Regions from separate parts of the Streptomyces sp. NPDC057697 genome, predicted to be linked through region 4. Evidence: riboswitches for the same ligand, from Rfam matches in the RefSeq annotation. Region 4 holds a riboswitch; each other region holds the start of a gene.

Region 1 (3,462 bases), on a different contig from region 4:
GCGTCCAGGGTCTCGGTCAGCGAACCGATCTGGTTGACCTTGACGAGCAGGGCGTTGGCGGAGCCCTCCTCGATGCCGCGGGCCAGGCGCTCCGGGTTGGTGACGAAGAGGTCGTCGCCGACGATCTGCACCTTGGCGCCGAGCTTGTCGGTGATGACCTTCCAGCCGGCCCAGTCGTCCTCGTACAGCGGGTCCTCGATGGAGACCAGCGGGTACGCGGAGACCAGCTCCTCGTAGTACTCGGTCATCTCGGCGGCCGAACGGGACTTGCCCTCGAACTCGTACTTGCCGTCCTTGTAGAACTCGGACGCGGCGACGTCGAGCGCGAGCGCGATGTCCTTGCCCGGGGTGTAACCGGCTTCCTTGATGGCTTCGAGGATGAGGTCGAGGGCGGCGCGGTTCGACTCCAGGTTCGGCGCGAAGCCGCCCTCGTCGCCGAGACCGGTCGACAGGCCCTTGGTCTTCAGGACCTTCTTCAGCGTGTGGTAGACCTCGGCACCCCAGCGCAGGGCCTCGGAGAAGGACTCCGCGCCGATCGGCGCGATCATGAACTCCTGGATGTCCACGTTGGAGTCGGCGTGCGAGCCGCCGTTGAGGATGTTCATCATCGGAACGGGCAGCAGGTGCGCGTTCGGGCCGCCGAGGTAGCGGAAGAGCGGCAGGTCCGAGGCCTCGGAGGCGGCGTGGGCGACGGCCAGCGAGACGCCGAGGATGGCGTTGGCGCCGAGCGAGCCCTTGTTCTCGGTGGCGTCCAGGTCGAACATCGCCTGGTCGATGAGCCGCTGCTCGGTGGCGTCGTAGCCGACGAGCTCCGGGCCGATCTGCTCGATCACGGCCAGGACGGCCTTCTCGACGCCCTTGCCCTGGTAGCGGTTGGGGTCACCGTCGCGAAGCTCGATGGCCTCGAACGCACCGGTGGAGGCGCCGGACGGAACAGCAGCACGGCCCGTGCTGCCGTCGTCGAGGCCGACCTCGACCTCGACCGTGGGGTTTCCGCGGGAGTCGAGGATTTCCCGGGCTACGACGACGTCGATGGACGGCACGAGGCATCTCCTTCTGGGATATGACGCTGTTTGTGCAGGGTCGCTTTGGCCTTGCGACAAGAGCCTAACCGGCCCGGCCCGCTGAGCCCGACGACCGCCCGACCCCTGGGACGAAAAAGGGCCCGAGCGCAGACATAGCCAGACAAACGGCCAGAAATTTACCGGTCAGTAACTACAACAAGTGAACACTCGGGCGCTCCCCCGAGCGAAGACGCCGGAACCCCGGCCCGGCGCGCATGGGGGGAACGCGCGCCGGGCCGGGGTGCTCGGGGAGGAGGGAGCCGCGACTACTTCGTCAGGTGCAGCTGCTGACCCGGGTAGATCAGGTCGGCGTTCTTGACGATGTCCTTGTTCAGCTCGAACAGCTGCTGCCAGCCGCCCTCGACCTTGTGGTCGGCGGCGATCTTGCTCAGGGAGTCGCCGGAGACGACCTTGTACTCGCCGTCGCCCTTCTTGACCTTCTCGCCGGTCGGGGTGGTGACGGTCTTCTTCGACTCGGCGCGCGGGGCGTCGGAGCGGTCCGAGCGGGAGGCGGCGGGGGCCTCGGTGCGCTCGGCCGGCTTCGGCTGGGCCTGCTTCTTCGGGGCGGCCGGGGCGCTCTGCTGCTCGGAGGCGCCGGAGCTCGCGGAGGAGTTCGAGGAGGAAGAGGAGGAGCCGGTGTCGACGCCCGGGTCGACGCCGTCGTTGGTCAGGTTGCCGGCGCCGGCGCAGCCCCAGGCACCGGGGCCCTGCATGTCGAGGAGGCGCTCGGCGGTGGCGATCTGCTGGGCCTTGGTGGCCAGGTCGGCGCGGGGGGCGTACTGCGTACCGCCGGCGGCGGCCCAGCTGGACTGCGAGAACTGCAGACCGCCGTAGTAGCCGTTGCCGGTGTTGATGGACCAGTTGCCACCGGACTCGCACTGGGCGACGGCGTCCCAGGTGGCGACGGAGGCGGCGGAGGCGTTGGTCGCGCCCATCAGGGGCACGGCGACCGCGGCACCGGCGACACCGGCGAGCGTGGCGATGCGGACGGCCTTGGACGGGCGGCGGTGCTTGCCCTTGCTGGAAAGCAGCATGGAACTTCTCCTCACCGACGCCTACGAGGTGAGCTGTCGGGTTCGGGCCAAGTGAGTTGCCCGGTCGCACGTCCTAGCACGCGACTTCACCCCAAGCCGGTCCTGATGCGTCTCTCGACGATCGGGCCCGGCGCTTACCTGGGTCCCCCGCTCCTGCCTACGGCGCTTTACGCGTCTGTTCCCTTCGACCGACGGCAGGATTCGGCGTGACGGTCGACGGGGCCCGCGGTGCGAGCGGTTCCGACCGTAAACATACGCAACCCTCACATTCAAAGATGGACACATCGGACAATCAGCCCGTACTTGCATCTGACGATCTGATGTTTCCGCAGGTGGGACGCGATACGGAAGGGCCTCCCGGGCGCGACACGCCAGTTGACGCAAAGAGACCCATGTCTCACTTACGCATAAGCGGACATAGGTCCCTGAACTGCCCCGATTTTCGGGGCACCTTTAGGCGATTATCAGACTGCCCTCACTGGTCCTTCATGTCGAGATCGAGGCTCTGGCCAGGAAGAATGAGGTCCGGGTCGGCACCCACGGCCTCCTTGTTGGCCTCATAGAGCGCGGGCCAGCCGCCGGGAACCTTCTGTGCATCAGCAATCGCCCAGAGGTTGTCGCCGGGCCGAACGGTGTACGTGCCGTCTTCAGCCGTCGGCTCGGCCGTGTCGCGCGTGTCGCCGCCGCGGGAGGCGTGGCGACCCGACTCGCGGCCGCCGTCCGTGCCGTCGCTCCCCTCGGGGGCCGGCGTGCCCCGGTGCTTGCCGCCCACCCCACTGGACGAGTCCTTTGGGCCGGACGTGTCGCGGGGCGCCTCGGAGGGAGTCTTCGAGGACGGGGTGGTCGACGGGGTCTTCGAGGACGGCGAGGTCTTCTCCGACGGCTTGGCGGGCCCGTCCGAGCCCTCCTCGCCCTCCACGGCGTCCGGACCGTCCGAGGCGTCGGGGGCCGGTGTGGTGTCGTCGGACGGGTCCGCCGACGTGTCGTCAGCCGGCTTCGTGCTCCCGGACGGGTCGTCGGCGGGCACCGAGCCCGGGTCGACCCCCGGCAGCGTCCCGTCCGCCGCGAGGCCGGAGATGACCGCACAGCTGGGCCACGCCTTCGGACCCTGGTCGTCCAGGACCTTCTCGGCCACCGCTATCTGCTGTGCCCGGCTGGCGAGGTCGGCGCGCTCCGCGTACGCCTCACCGCCGTAGGCCTTCCAGGTCTGCGGCGAGAGCTGGAGGCCGCCGTAGGAGCCGTTCCCGAAGTCGGCGCTCCACGCACCGCCGCTCTCGCACTCGGCCACCCGGTCCCAGGTCGTGGCGTCGGCCGCGTGCGCGCCGGAGGCGCCGAGCAGCGGGATGGCGATCGCCGATCCGGTC
Region 2 (3,462 bases), on a different contig from region 4:
GACGCCCTGCTCGCCGACACCCTCGGCGACTGGTCGGGCGAGGCCGCCGAGTCCCGTCCCGCCCCGCCGATCACCGCCGACGACACCGGGCGCGTGGTGATCGTCGACCGGCCGGGCGCGGTGCAGACGCAGCTGCTGATCGGCCGGATCGGTGCCGACCGCCACGACAGCGTGTGGCCGGCCCAGGTGCTCGGCACGTACTGCCTGGGCGGCACGCTCACCTCCCGCCTGGACCGTGTGCTGCGCGAGGAGAAGGGCTACACCTACGGCGTGCGGGCCTTCGCCCAGGTGCTGAGGTCGTCGGCCCCGGACTCCGCCTCGGGTGCGACCGGCGCCGCGATGCTGGCCATCAGCGGTTCGGTGGACACGGAGTCCACCGGACCGGCGCTCAAGGACCTGTGGACGGTCCTGCGGACGCTGGCGGCCGAGGGCCTGACCGACGAGGAGCGCGAGACGGCCGTGCAGAACCTCGTGGGTGTCGCACCCCTGAAGTTCGAGACGGCGGCCTCGGTCGCGGGCACCCTCGCCGACCAGGTCGAGCAGCACCTCCCGGACGACTACCAGGCACAGCTGTACGCCCGGCTCGCGGAGACCGGCACGGTCGAGGCGACCGCCGCGGTGGTCAACGCCTTCCCGGGCGACCGGCTGGTCACGATCCTCGTCGGTGACGCGGCGCGGATCGAGGAGCCGGTCCGGGCCCTGGGCATCGGGGACGTCTCGGTGGTCACGGGCTGACGGTCCGGACGCTGACGGCCGGGACGGCGGACGACCGAGCGGACGGGGGACTGGACGGGGGAGCGGGTGGGCCGAGTGCCGGACCGGCCCAGCACCGGGACGGCGAGCACCGGACCACCGGCCGGCCGTCCCGCCGCCGCCGGTTCCGCCGTCCGGCAGATCAGTGGACCGGCCCTCCTGTCCGGAAGGTCGGTGAACCGGTCCCGTTCCGCTCCGAAGTCCAGACATACCGGTGCAGAGTGGAAGAAAAGGGAAGGTCCTGGCAGGCGAGGCGCCGCCAGGGCCTTCCCTTTTGTCCGTTCTGATGGGGAGGTTGCCTGTCTGCCCTGTGGGATGTACTACAAATCGGCCTGTCCGTTTGGTGAATGAAAGTGGCCCCGCTTAGCGTCGGCTCGGCTGTCCGCCACTCGTATGCCGCATCCGCGACGTACCGGACAGTCATCGCCGAGTCCCCGTCAGGCGCGAGCCTGGGGAGCCGGGGACCCACGCAGTCCCTGGGGTGAATCGGACGCCCGCCCTCGACGGGGCCGGGGCGTCCGTAGGAGACCTTCCTGCTCCGAACCCGTCAGCTAACCCGGTAGGCGAGAAGGAAGGAAAGGATCAGCCACTTCATGGCGTTCACCCGTGCCACCGGGAAGCACCGTGCCGCGAGCCGACTGACGCGCAGGAGCGCGAAGGTCGTGGGCGTCGCGGCTCTGGCCACCACCGGCGTCATCGGCGGCCTGGCCTCTCCGGCCCTCGCCGCGGACTCCGAGGGCGCCACTTTGGGCGACACCGGTCTCGGCCAGGTCATCGCCATCGACGAGACGCTCGCCGAGCGGATCGACGCCCAGGCCGACGCACAGCAGCACCAGGCCGACGCCGCGGCGAAGGCGAAGGCGGAGGCCCGGCACAAGGCGGAGGCCAGGAAGAAGGCCGAGGCGAAGGCCAGGGCCGAGGCGCAGCGAGCGGCCGAGGCCCGAGCCGCGAAGGTGCGCGCCGCACGGTCCGCCGAGCGCGCCCGGCTGGGCTCCTTCCAGCTTCCGGTCGCCGGTTCGTACATCAGCACCGGATACAAGTCCAGCGGCTCGCTCTGGTCCTCCGGCAGCCACTCGGGCGTCGACTTCCACGCCGCGTCCGGCAGCTCCGTCGTCGCGGTCGGCGCCGGTACGGTCGTCGAGGCCGGCTGGGGCGGCGCGTACGGCAACAACATCGTGCTCCGGATGACGGACGGCACGTACACGCAGTACGGCCACCTCTCCTCGATCGGCGTCTCCGTGGGCCAGAGCGTCGGCGCGGGGCAGCAGATCGCCCTCTCCGGCTCGACCGGCAACTCCACCGGCCCGCACCTCCATTTCGAGGCCCGCACGACCCCGTCGTACGGCTCCGACATCGACCCGGTCGCGTATCTGCGCGCCCACGGCGTCAACGTCTGACCGACCCCGCGTCGCAGTACCTCGCCGAAGGCCCCGGATTCATGCCGGGGCCTTCGGCATGTTCGCCACGCGCCCCGGTCCCCGTCCGTCCGCCCAACCGCCCCGTGGCCAGAAGATATTCATGAATTCCCGCCCGGCATCGGAAATGCCGCCCTATTGTCATAGAGTCGCGGAACAGATGTCGGCCGTCCGCGTTCAGCGGGGATCGAGGCGGAGGTTCGGGTATGCGCATTCCGGCGCAATCGGTATGCACGGCAATACGCGATGACATCGTCTCCGGTGTCTTCGAATGCGGCAGCCGTCTCACGGAGGAACTGCTGGCCCGCCGTTACGGGGTCTCCCGCGTCCCGGTGAGGGAAGCGCTGCGCACCCTGGAATCCGAGGGCTTCGTGGTCACCCGCCGGCACGCGGGTGCCTGTGTCGCCGAGCCCACCGAGCGGGAGGCGGCCGATCTCCTGGAGGTCCGGCTGCTGCTGGAGCCGCTGGGCGCCGCGCGCGCCGCACAACGCCGCACCGAGGCACACCTCAAGGTGCTGCGCGGGCTCGTCAGGCTGGGCCGGGACCGGGCCGCGCGGGGCGAGGGCGAGGACCTGCGCTCACTGGGCGGCTGGTTCCACGAGACGCTGGCGCAGGCCTCCGGCAGCCCCGGTCTGATCGCCCTGCTCACCCAGCTGCGCCACAAGACCGCCTGGATGTACGTGGTCGACCGGCCGGTCCGGCCGGTGGAGTCCTGGGCCGAGCGCGGGGCCATCGTGGACGCGGTGGCGCGCGGCGACGCGGAGAAGGCCAGGGCGCTGGCCGCCCATCACGCCGAGCGGGCCGCGGCCGCGCACCGGCTGCGCCGGCCCTCCACCGCTTCCCGGTCCGGCCGGGTGAGGCCCTCGCAACATTCTGTAAACACCGCAGGCGCCCAGCATTAACAATCACGCTTTAGAAATGTGATGTGGCGATCCGCGTGACATCGCGATCCACGCGAGAGGGCATTCAGTACGGCATCGCATTCAGTGGGAAGTCGCACTGAGTGGGATGCCGCATTGAGCGCATTGAGTGTGACGACGTATGGAGTGTGGTGCCGAAATCGTCAATGACGTCGACATCAGCAACGTCGTCATGAGCGACATCGCAATCGAGCGACGCACTCATCGAGCGACGCAGTAATCGAGCGGCGCGGAAATCGACGTGGCATCGCACACGGAGACGGCCGCACGCGGAGACGGCCGTGCGCGGAGACGGCCGCACGCGGAGCCATAGATTTCGTGGGGCGCCGTTCTGCCTGCGCCGGACGGCGCAGGCGCGCCGGCACGCGCGGCGC
Region 3 (3,462 bases), on a different contig from region 4:
GGCAACGAGCAGCTGGCCTCCGCGAGATTCGTCGCGGAGACCGCCATGCGCGCGGTGCTGCCCCAGCCGTCCGACCGGATCGGCGGACTACAGGTAGCCGCGCGGTACGAGGCGGCGCAGGCGGACGAGTTCGTCGGCGGTGACCTCTTCGCCGTGGCGGACACCCCGCAGGGGGTGCGGCTGGTGGTCGGGGACGTGCGGGGCAAGGGGCTCGAAGCCGTGGAGACGGTGGCGGTGGTCATGGGGGCGTTCCGCGAGGCGGCCGAGCAGGAGCCCTCGCTGGAGGGGGTGGCCGGCCGGCTGGAGCGGGCGCTGGCGCGGGAGGAGGCGCGGCGGGGCGGGCTCGACGTCCTGGAGGGCTTCATCACCGCCGTGCTCGCCGAGATCCCGTCCGGGCTCTCCCGGGTGCGGATCGTCAACCGTGGTCACCCCGAACCGATCCTGCTCCACCCGGACGGGGCGCTGGAGGTGCTGAAGCCGTCCGTGCCGGCGCTGCCGCTGGGGATGGGGCTGGGGGCATGGCCGGAGCGGACGGACGAGTGGGACCTGCCGGCCGGGACGACGCTGCTGCTCTACACGGACGGGCTGTCCGAGGCGCGGAACGCCGAGGGGGTCTTCTACGATCCGGCGGCCCGGCTGCGCGGGCGGATCTTTCCGGGGCCCGAGGAGCTGCTGTCCGCGCTGACCGACGACGTACGGCTGCACACGGGCGGCGAGACGACCGACGACATGGCGCTGCTCGCGGTGGTACGTCCCGCCGCGGGGCAGCCGGACCGGCGCAGGACCGTACGGATCGTGGGCGCGGAGACGGTGGGAGGGGCGGGGTGAGAAGCGGGGCGAGAAGCGTGGCGAGGGGCGTGGCGAGGGGCGTGGCGAGGGGGCGGATGCGTGATGCCACCCTGTGTAGTCGAAAGGCGCCGCTCCGCATAACGTTTGACGCAACGTCAGAAACGGGGTAATGGCTGAGGTGCGGTCAACTCGTCCGATTCCACCCGCTTGTGTCCCGTAAAGTCCAGGCCAAAGACGTGAACGATCAGTGGGAACAGCTTGGAATAGGACGCCGGTGTCTATTAACGTTCGATAACGCAGCGCGGTCGTCCCAGCCGTCGTCAAGGGCGGCACCGTGCGCGAGCGCCGAATTCCGCAAGGGAACCGGGGAACCACCTACATTGGGGTGAATCGGACACCTGTGTCTCGTGAGAGACGGAGGGGCCCGTAGGAGACCTTCCTGCTCCGAACCCGTCAGCTAACCCGGTAGGCGAGAAGGAAGGAAAGGAGTGCGCCCCCGTGGCGTCCAACAAGCCTGCCCCCGAGGCCCCGTCCCGGTTCCAACCCGACTACGGCAGCGGTCACGGCGCCGACTACGGCACCCGTCCCGACGCCGGTTACGGCGCCGGTTACGGCGCCGAATTCGCACCCACCGGTCCCGCCACGGCTTTCGTCCCCACCGGTCCGGCTACGGCGTTCGTGCCCACCGGTCCGGCGACGGCGTTCGGAACCGACTACGGCACGGGGCACGGCACCGAGCCGGGCGGTGACTTCACCGGCGGATTGAACGGCGGGTTGAACGGCGGATCGGCCGTCGGAACCACCGGAGACTTCGGCGGCGAGCCCGGTCGCGAGTTCGCCGGGGAGTTCGGTGGCGAGTTCGGTGGCGACCTCCGCGCCGAGGCCAACTCCGGTGAGTCCGAGCGTGGTTGGGACGAGTGGAACCCCACCGAGGAGACCGTCCGCCCGGTGCGCGGCAGACACCGCGTCGCCAAGCAGCGCAACGGTCTCGCCCGCAGCTCCACCGTGCTCGGCGTCGGCGTCATAGCGGCGGTCGGCGCGGGCGGCATGGCCACCGCGGCGGGCAAGCCGCCGGTCTCCATCTCGGTGCCCGACTCCATCAAGGACAACCTCCCCGACGCCAAGTCCCTGCCCGGTGTGGGCGCCCTGTTCTCCGACGGGTCCGAGGCCGACAAGACCGCGGTCACGGCCGCCTCCGCCCCGCTCACCACCGCCGGCATCACCACCGCCGAGGCGGAGCAGGGGGCGACGGACGCGGGCGAGGCGCTCCGCGCCCGCATCCTCCAGCAGGCCGAGCAGCAGCAGGACGCCGCCGACGCCGAGGCCAAGGCCGCCCAGGAGAAGGAAGCCTCCGAGAAGGCCGCCGCCGAGGCCAAGAAGCAGCAGGACGAGGCGGAGGCCAAGGCCGAGGCCGAGAAGAAGAAGGCGGAGGAGGAGGCCAAGAAGAAGGCGGAGGCCCTGCGGCTCGCCAAGCTCGCCGCCAGCTACGCCATCCCGACCTCCTCGTACACGATCACCTCGACGTTCGGCGAAGCCGGTTCGATGTGGTCCTCCGGCCACCACACCGGCCTCGACTTCGCGGCTCCGACCGGTACCCCGATCAAGGCGATCCACAGCGGCACGGTCAAGTCGGCCGGCTGGTCCGGCGCGTACGGCTACCGCACGGTGCTGGAGCTCGACGACGGTACGGAGCTGTGGTTCTGCCACCAGTCCTCGATCGGCGTCGGCGTCGGCCAGAAGGTCAGCACCGGTGAGACCATCGGCCGGGTCGGCGCGACCGGCAATGTGACCGGGCCGCACCTCCACCTGGAGGTCCACACCGCCGGCGGTACGGGCATCGACCCGATGGCCTGGCTCCGCGGCAAGGGCCTCAACCCCTGAGACGACCCCCTGGAACGGCGACCGCCCACCCGTGAGGTGCGCCGGTCAGCCCCCGATGAACCCCGGCAGCCCTGACGCTCACCCCCCGACGTCAGGGCTGCCGGTCCGTCGTGGCGGAACAGTGGCGGAACAGCGGAACAGTGGCGGAACAGCGGAACAGTGGTGGAACAGCGGATCCGGCGGTGGAACAGCGGACCCGGCGGTGGAATAGCGGGCCCGGCGCGGGACGTTGATCCACTCATGACTTCTCTTCGTAAGCTGGGCTCCTCGGACCTTCAGGTCTTCCCGCTCGCCCTCGGCGGCAACGTCTTCGGCTGGACCGCCGACGAGGCGCAGTCGTTCGCCGTCCTGGACGCCTACGTCGAGGCCGGAGGCAACTTCGTCGACACCGCCGACGGCTACTCCGCCTGGGTGCAGGGCAACGAGGGCGGGGAGTCGGAGACGGTCATCGGCAAGTGGCTCGCCTCCCGCTCCCGTCGCGCCGATGTCGTGATCGCCACCAAGGTCTCCACCCACCCCTCGTACAAGGGGCTCGCGCCCGCCACCATCAAGGCCGGGGCCGAGGCGTCGCTGCGCAGGCTCGGCACCGACCACATCGACCTCTACTACACGCACTTCGACGACGAGAGCGTGCCGGTCGAGGACATCATCACCACCCTCGACCAGCTGGTGAAGGAGGGCAAGGTCAGGGAGATCGCCGCCTCCAACATCAGCCCCGCGCGGCTCCAGGCCTCCCTGGACTTCTCGGAGCGCGAGGGCCTGGCCCGCTACGTCGCCCTGCAGCCGCACTAC
Region 4 (3,462 bases):
GACCTCGAAGTGCAGGTGCGGTCCGGTGGCGTTGCCGGTGGCGCCGGAGAGGCCGATCTGCTGGCCGGCGCCCACGGTCTGACCCGTCGAGACCGAGACGGAGGACAGGTGGCCGTACTGCGAGTAGTGGCCGTCGGCGTGCTTGACGACGACCTGGTTGCCGTACGCGCCGCCCCAGCCGGCCGCGACGACGGTGCCGGAGGTGATGGACTTCACGCTGGTGCCGGTGGAGACGGGGAAGTCGATCCCGGTGTGGCTGCCGCTGGACCAGTTGGAGCCGGAGGCGCGGTAGTTGGTGGTGTGGTTGCCGGGGACCGGGTGGACGTAGCCGGAGCCGTTGCTCTGGGCGGCGGGGGCCTCGGCCGGGGCCTTGGGCTGAGCGGCGGGCGCAGACTGGGTCGCGGCGGACTTCTCGACGGCCGCCGAGGGCGCCTTCGACGGGAGGGCGGAGCCGGTGCCGGCGCCGGTGGGCGCGGCAGCGGCGGCGGTCGCTCCGGCGCCGAGGGTCAGCTTCATGCCCGGGAAGATCAGGCTGGGGTTCTCGCCGACGACCTTGCGGTTGTCCTGGTACAGCTGCTGCCAGCCGCCCTTGATCTTGTGCTCGGCGGCGATCTTGGACAGGTAGTCGCCGGAGACGACGGAGTACGTCGTGGGGGCGGCCTGCTTCTGGGCGACCGGCTCGGCGTGCGTGACGGCGGCCGACCGGGGAGCGGCGGCCGGGGCGGCCTGCTCCGCGGCGTGGGCACCCGTGGCGCCGAGCAGCGGCAGCGCGAGGACGGCGCCACCGGCGCCTGCCGCGGCGACGCCGCGGGCGATGGGGCCGAAGTTCGGACGGCGGTGCTTACCCGATATGGGCATGGCGTTTTTCCTCTCCGGCGCCTGCGAGGTGAGCTGTCGGGTTCGGGCTGGAGATGCCCGGCCGCGTCGAGCGCGACTTCACCCCTAGCCGTCCGGAATTCTCCGGCCGGCGGCTTACCTGGTTCCCCCGCTCCTGCCACGCGATGAGTGGATGTGAATTCCGGACGGCGGCAGGATTAGGCGGTCCGTCCGGATTGACGGTGACCGTAAGCGAGCCGGGACGACGAGAACAAGCCACAGGTTCCACGCCGGGATTCCGCGCCGGGAAATCGGCACGGAATCCCGGTCACACTCCGTGGATTAAGGATCTTGGCATTCCGCACCGCGCACGGAATGCCCGACTCGCCCGTCACCACACACGGTCACGGATATGATCCCGCTCACGAGGCGGTGATGATCTCCCGCACAATCAGGCCATGTTCGGGCAAAAGCCTGTATTACGGACAGACCCCGTCGCTCACGTCCGCCGGAACCTCAGCACCCCCGCGTCGAGATCGCCCCGGAGTCCGGTGTGCAGCCCCTGGTGCAGCAGCACCGAGCCGTGGTGCACCGCCCCCGTGTCCAGGCAGGTGTACGTCGCTTCGGGGTCGAGCCCCCGCAGCCGCAGGGCCGGGGGCCGCTCCCCGTACCGCTGCGCCTCCAGCCACATCAGGACCACGGTCTCCTCCCCGTGGACGTACTGGACCGCGCTGAGGCCGCCGCGCGGCTCGCGCAGCCGGTACAGCGCGCCGTACTGCACGACCGGCCGGATCTCCTTGTAGAGCTCCACCCAGGTCCGGGCCTCGGCCAGTTCCTCCTCGCTCCATTCGGCGAGGTCGCCGCCGACCCCGAGCACCCCGGCCATGGCGCTCACGAAACGGAACCGCAGCGAGCTGACCCTCCCGTTGAGCTGGTGGTTGGGGCTGTCGGTGACCCAGGCGGCCATCACCCGCGCCGGATGGATGTGCCCGAAGCCCTCCTGGATGGCGAGACGGTCGAGCGGGTCGGTGTTGTCGGAGGTCCACACCTGGTCCGTACGGGACAGGATTCCCAGGTCGACCCGGCCGCCGCCGCCCGAGCAGGACTCGAACGCGACCGCGGGGTGCGCGGCCCTGAGCCGGTCGATCAGCGCGTAGAGGGCGTTCACGTGCTCGATCCAGATCTTCTGCGGGTACTCCTCGCCCGGCCAGCCCGCGTCGGTGAAGCAGCGGTTGAAATCCCATTTCACATAGTCGACGGGCGTACCGGAGAGCAGGGCGTCCAGCTGCTGCCAGAGGTATTCCTGCACATCGGGGCGGGCCAGATTGAGCACCAGCTGGTTGCGGTACTCGGTGCGCGTCCGCCCGGGGAAGTGCTGCACCCAGTCGGGGTGCGCCCGGTAGAGATCGCTGTCGGCATTGACCATTTCCGGTTCGACCCAGATTCCGAACCGCATGCCGAGCCCGTGCACCTCGTCGGCGAGCGGCTTCAGCCCGCCGGGGAAGCGGTCCGGATTGGCCGTCCAGTCGCCCAGCCCGGCGTGGTCACTGGTCCGCTGTCCGAACCACGCGTCGTCCACGACGAACAGCTCGACGCCCATCGCCGCGGCGCGCCGGGCCAGGGCGCGCTGCTGGTCGAGCGAGATGTCGAAGCCCGTCGCCTCCCAGGAGTTGTAGAGCACCGGGCGGGGCACCTCGGCGTCCGGGATCACATGGGCCAGCTGCCAGGCGTGCCAGGCGCGGCTCGCCCCGCCGAACCCCTGCCCGCTCCACAGCCCGGCGAACACCGGCGTGGTGTAGGACTCCCCCGGCGCGAGCCGCAGCAGCCCGGAGTCGTCGTATCCGGCGCCGCCGGTGATCTGTACGAGCCCGTCGGGCAGCCGTTGCACGGAGATCCGCCACGACCCGGACCAGCCGAGCGCACAGCCGTACACCTCGCCGCTCTCCTCGGTCGCCGTGCCGTCGGCGTCCAGCGCGACCCACGGCAGGTACTGGTGGCCGGTGTGGCCGCGGCGGCTGGAGACGACGCTCTCGCCGTGCATCAGCTCAGCCCGCTCCAGCCGCGACTCCGCCGCCCAGCGCCCGTGCAGCCGGCTGAGCCGCCAGCCGTCGCGGGCGGGCAGCGTCCAGGCGGCCGCGTCGGCGCGCAGCAGTTCCAGCGGCGGGCCGTCCGGTCCGGCGTGGGCGACGGTGGCCCGGCGCTCCACGACGTCGGAGCCGTCCCGCATCCGGTAGTGCAGGGTGAGGGCGAGCCGGTGCACGGAGTCGGTGAAGCCGAGCCGCAGTTCGTCCCCGTCCACCTCGGCGGCCTCGAAGGCCCATTCGGTGCCGCGGACCTGCGGGGTGCGCACCGAGAGCGCCGGGCGGACGAACCGGGGGCCGCCCTCCACCGGATACTCCTCCCGGCCGTCGAGCGGGGACTCGAAGGCCCGGAAGGGCAGCTCCGGCGCCGCGGCCAGGGCTTCGGCGGCCGCGAGGGAGATCCTCGGCCCCCAGTGCAGATGGACCAGTTCGTCCTGGTCGGTGAGTCGCAGTGCGTAGCTGCTGCTCGCGCCGGTGAGCAGCCAGATACGGCCGGTGGTGCCCGTCTCGATCATCGCATCCCCACATTTCAACAGTTCCGCACATCATCGACCATGCCTGGGGT

Evidence for each region. A riboswitch is a leader RNA that binds a small molecule or an ion and turns the genes downstream of it on or off. The one in region 4 is predicted to bind cyclic di-AMP.
Region 1: another riboswitch for cyclic di-AMP. It lies ahead of ACFVFH_RS20510 (transglycosylase family protein); the one in region 4 lies ahead of ACFVFH_RS32005 (peptidoglycan DD-metalloendopeptidase family protein).
Region 2: another riboswitch for cyclic di-AMP. It lies ahead of ACFVFH_RS16050 (M23 family metallopeptidase); the one in region 4 lies ahead of ACFVFH_RS32005 (peptidoglycan DD-metalloendopeptidase family protein).
Region 3: another riboswitch for cyclic di-AMP. It lies ahead of ACFVFH_RS09905 (M23 family metallopeptidase); the one in region 4 lies ahead of ACFVFH_RS32005 (peptidoglycan DD-metalloendopeptidase family protein).

The regions. Positions count from the first base shown of each region.
Region 1 is NZ_JBHVJA010000007.1:269,290-272,751, reverse strand. It holds gene eno (phosphopyruvate hydratase) at 1-1,043, opposite strand, end outside; gene ACFVFH_RS20510 (transglycosylase family protein) at 1,331-2,098, opposite strand; cyclic di-AMP (ydaO/yuaA leader) riboswitch at 2,102-2,273, opposite strand; gene ACFVFH_RS20505 (transglycosylase family protein) at 2,574-3,462, opposite strand, start outside.
Region 2 is NZ_JBHVJA010000005.1:119,580-123,041, forward strand. It holds gene ACFVFH_RS16045 (M16 family metallopeptidase) at 1-735, shown strand, start outside; cyclic di-AMP (ydaO/yuaA leader) riboswitch at 1,168-1,333, shown strand; gene ACFVFH_RS16050 (M23 family metallopeptidase) at 1,347-2,150, shown strand; gene ACFVFH_RS16055 (GntR family transcriptional regulator) at 2,375-3,070, shown strand.
Region 3 is NZ_JBHVJA010000003.1:25,102-28,563, reverse strand. It holds gene ACFVFH_RS09910 (PP2C family protein-serine/threonine phosphatase) at 1-828, shown strand, start outside; cyclic di-AMP (ydaO/yuaA leader) riboswitch at 1,123-1,276, shown strand; gene ACFVFH_RS09905 (M23 family metallopeptidase) at 1,564-2,670, shown strand; gene ACFVFH_RS09900 (aldo/keto reductase) at 2,911-3,462, shown strand, end outside.
Region 4 is NZ_JBHVJA010000017.1:5,349-8,810, reverse strand. It holds gene ACFVFH_RS32005 (peptidoglycan DD-metalloendopeptidase family protein) at 1-858, opposite strand, end outside; cyclic di-AMP (ydaO/yuaA leader) riboswitch at 862-1,018, opposite strand; gene ACFVFH_RS32000 (alpha-galactosidase) at 1,316-3,412, opposite strand.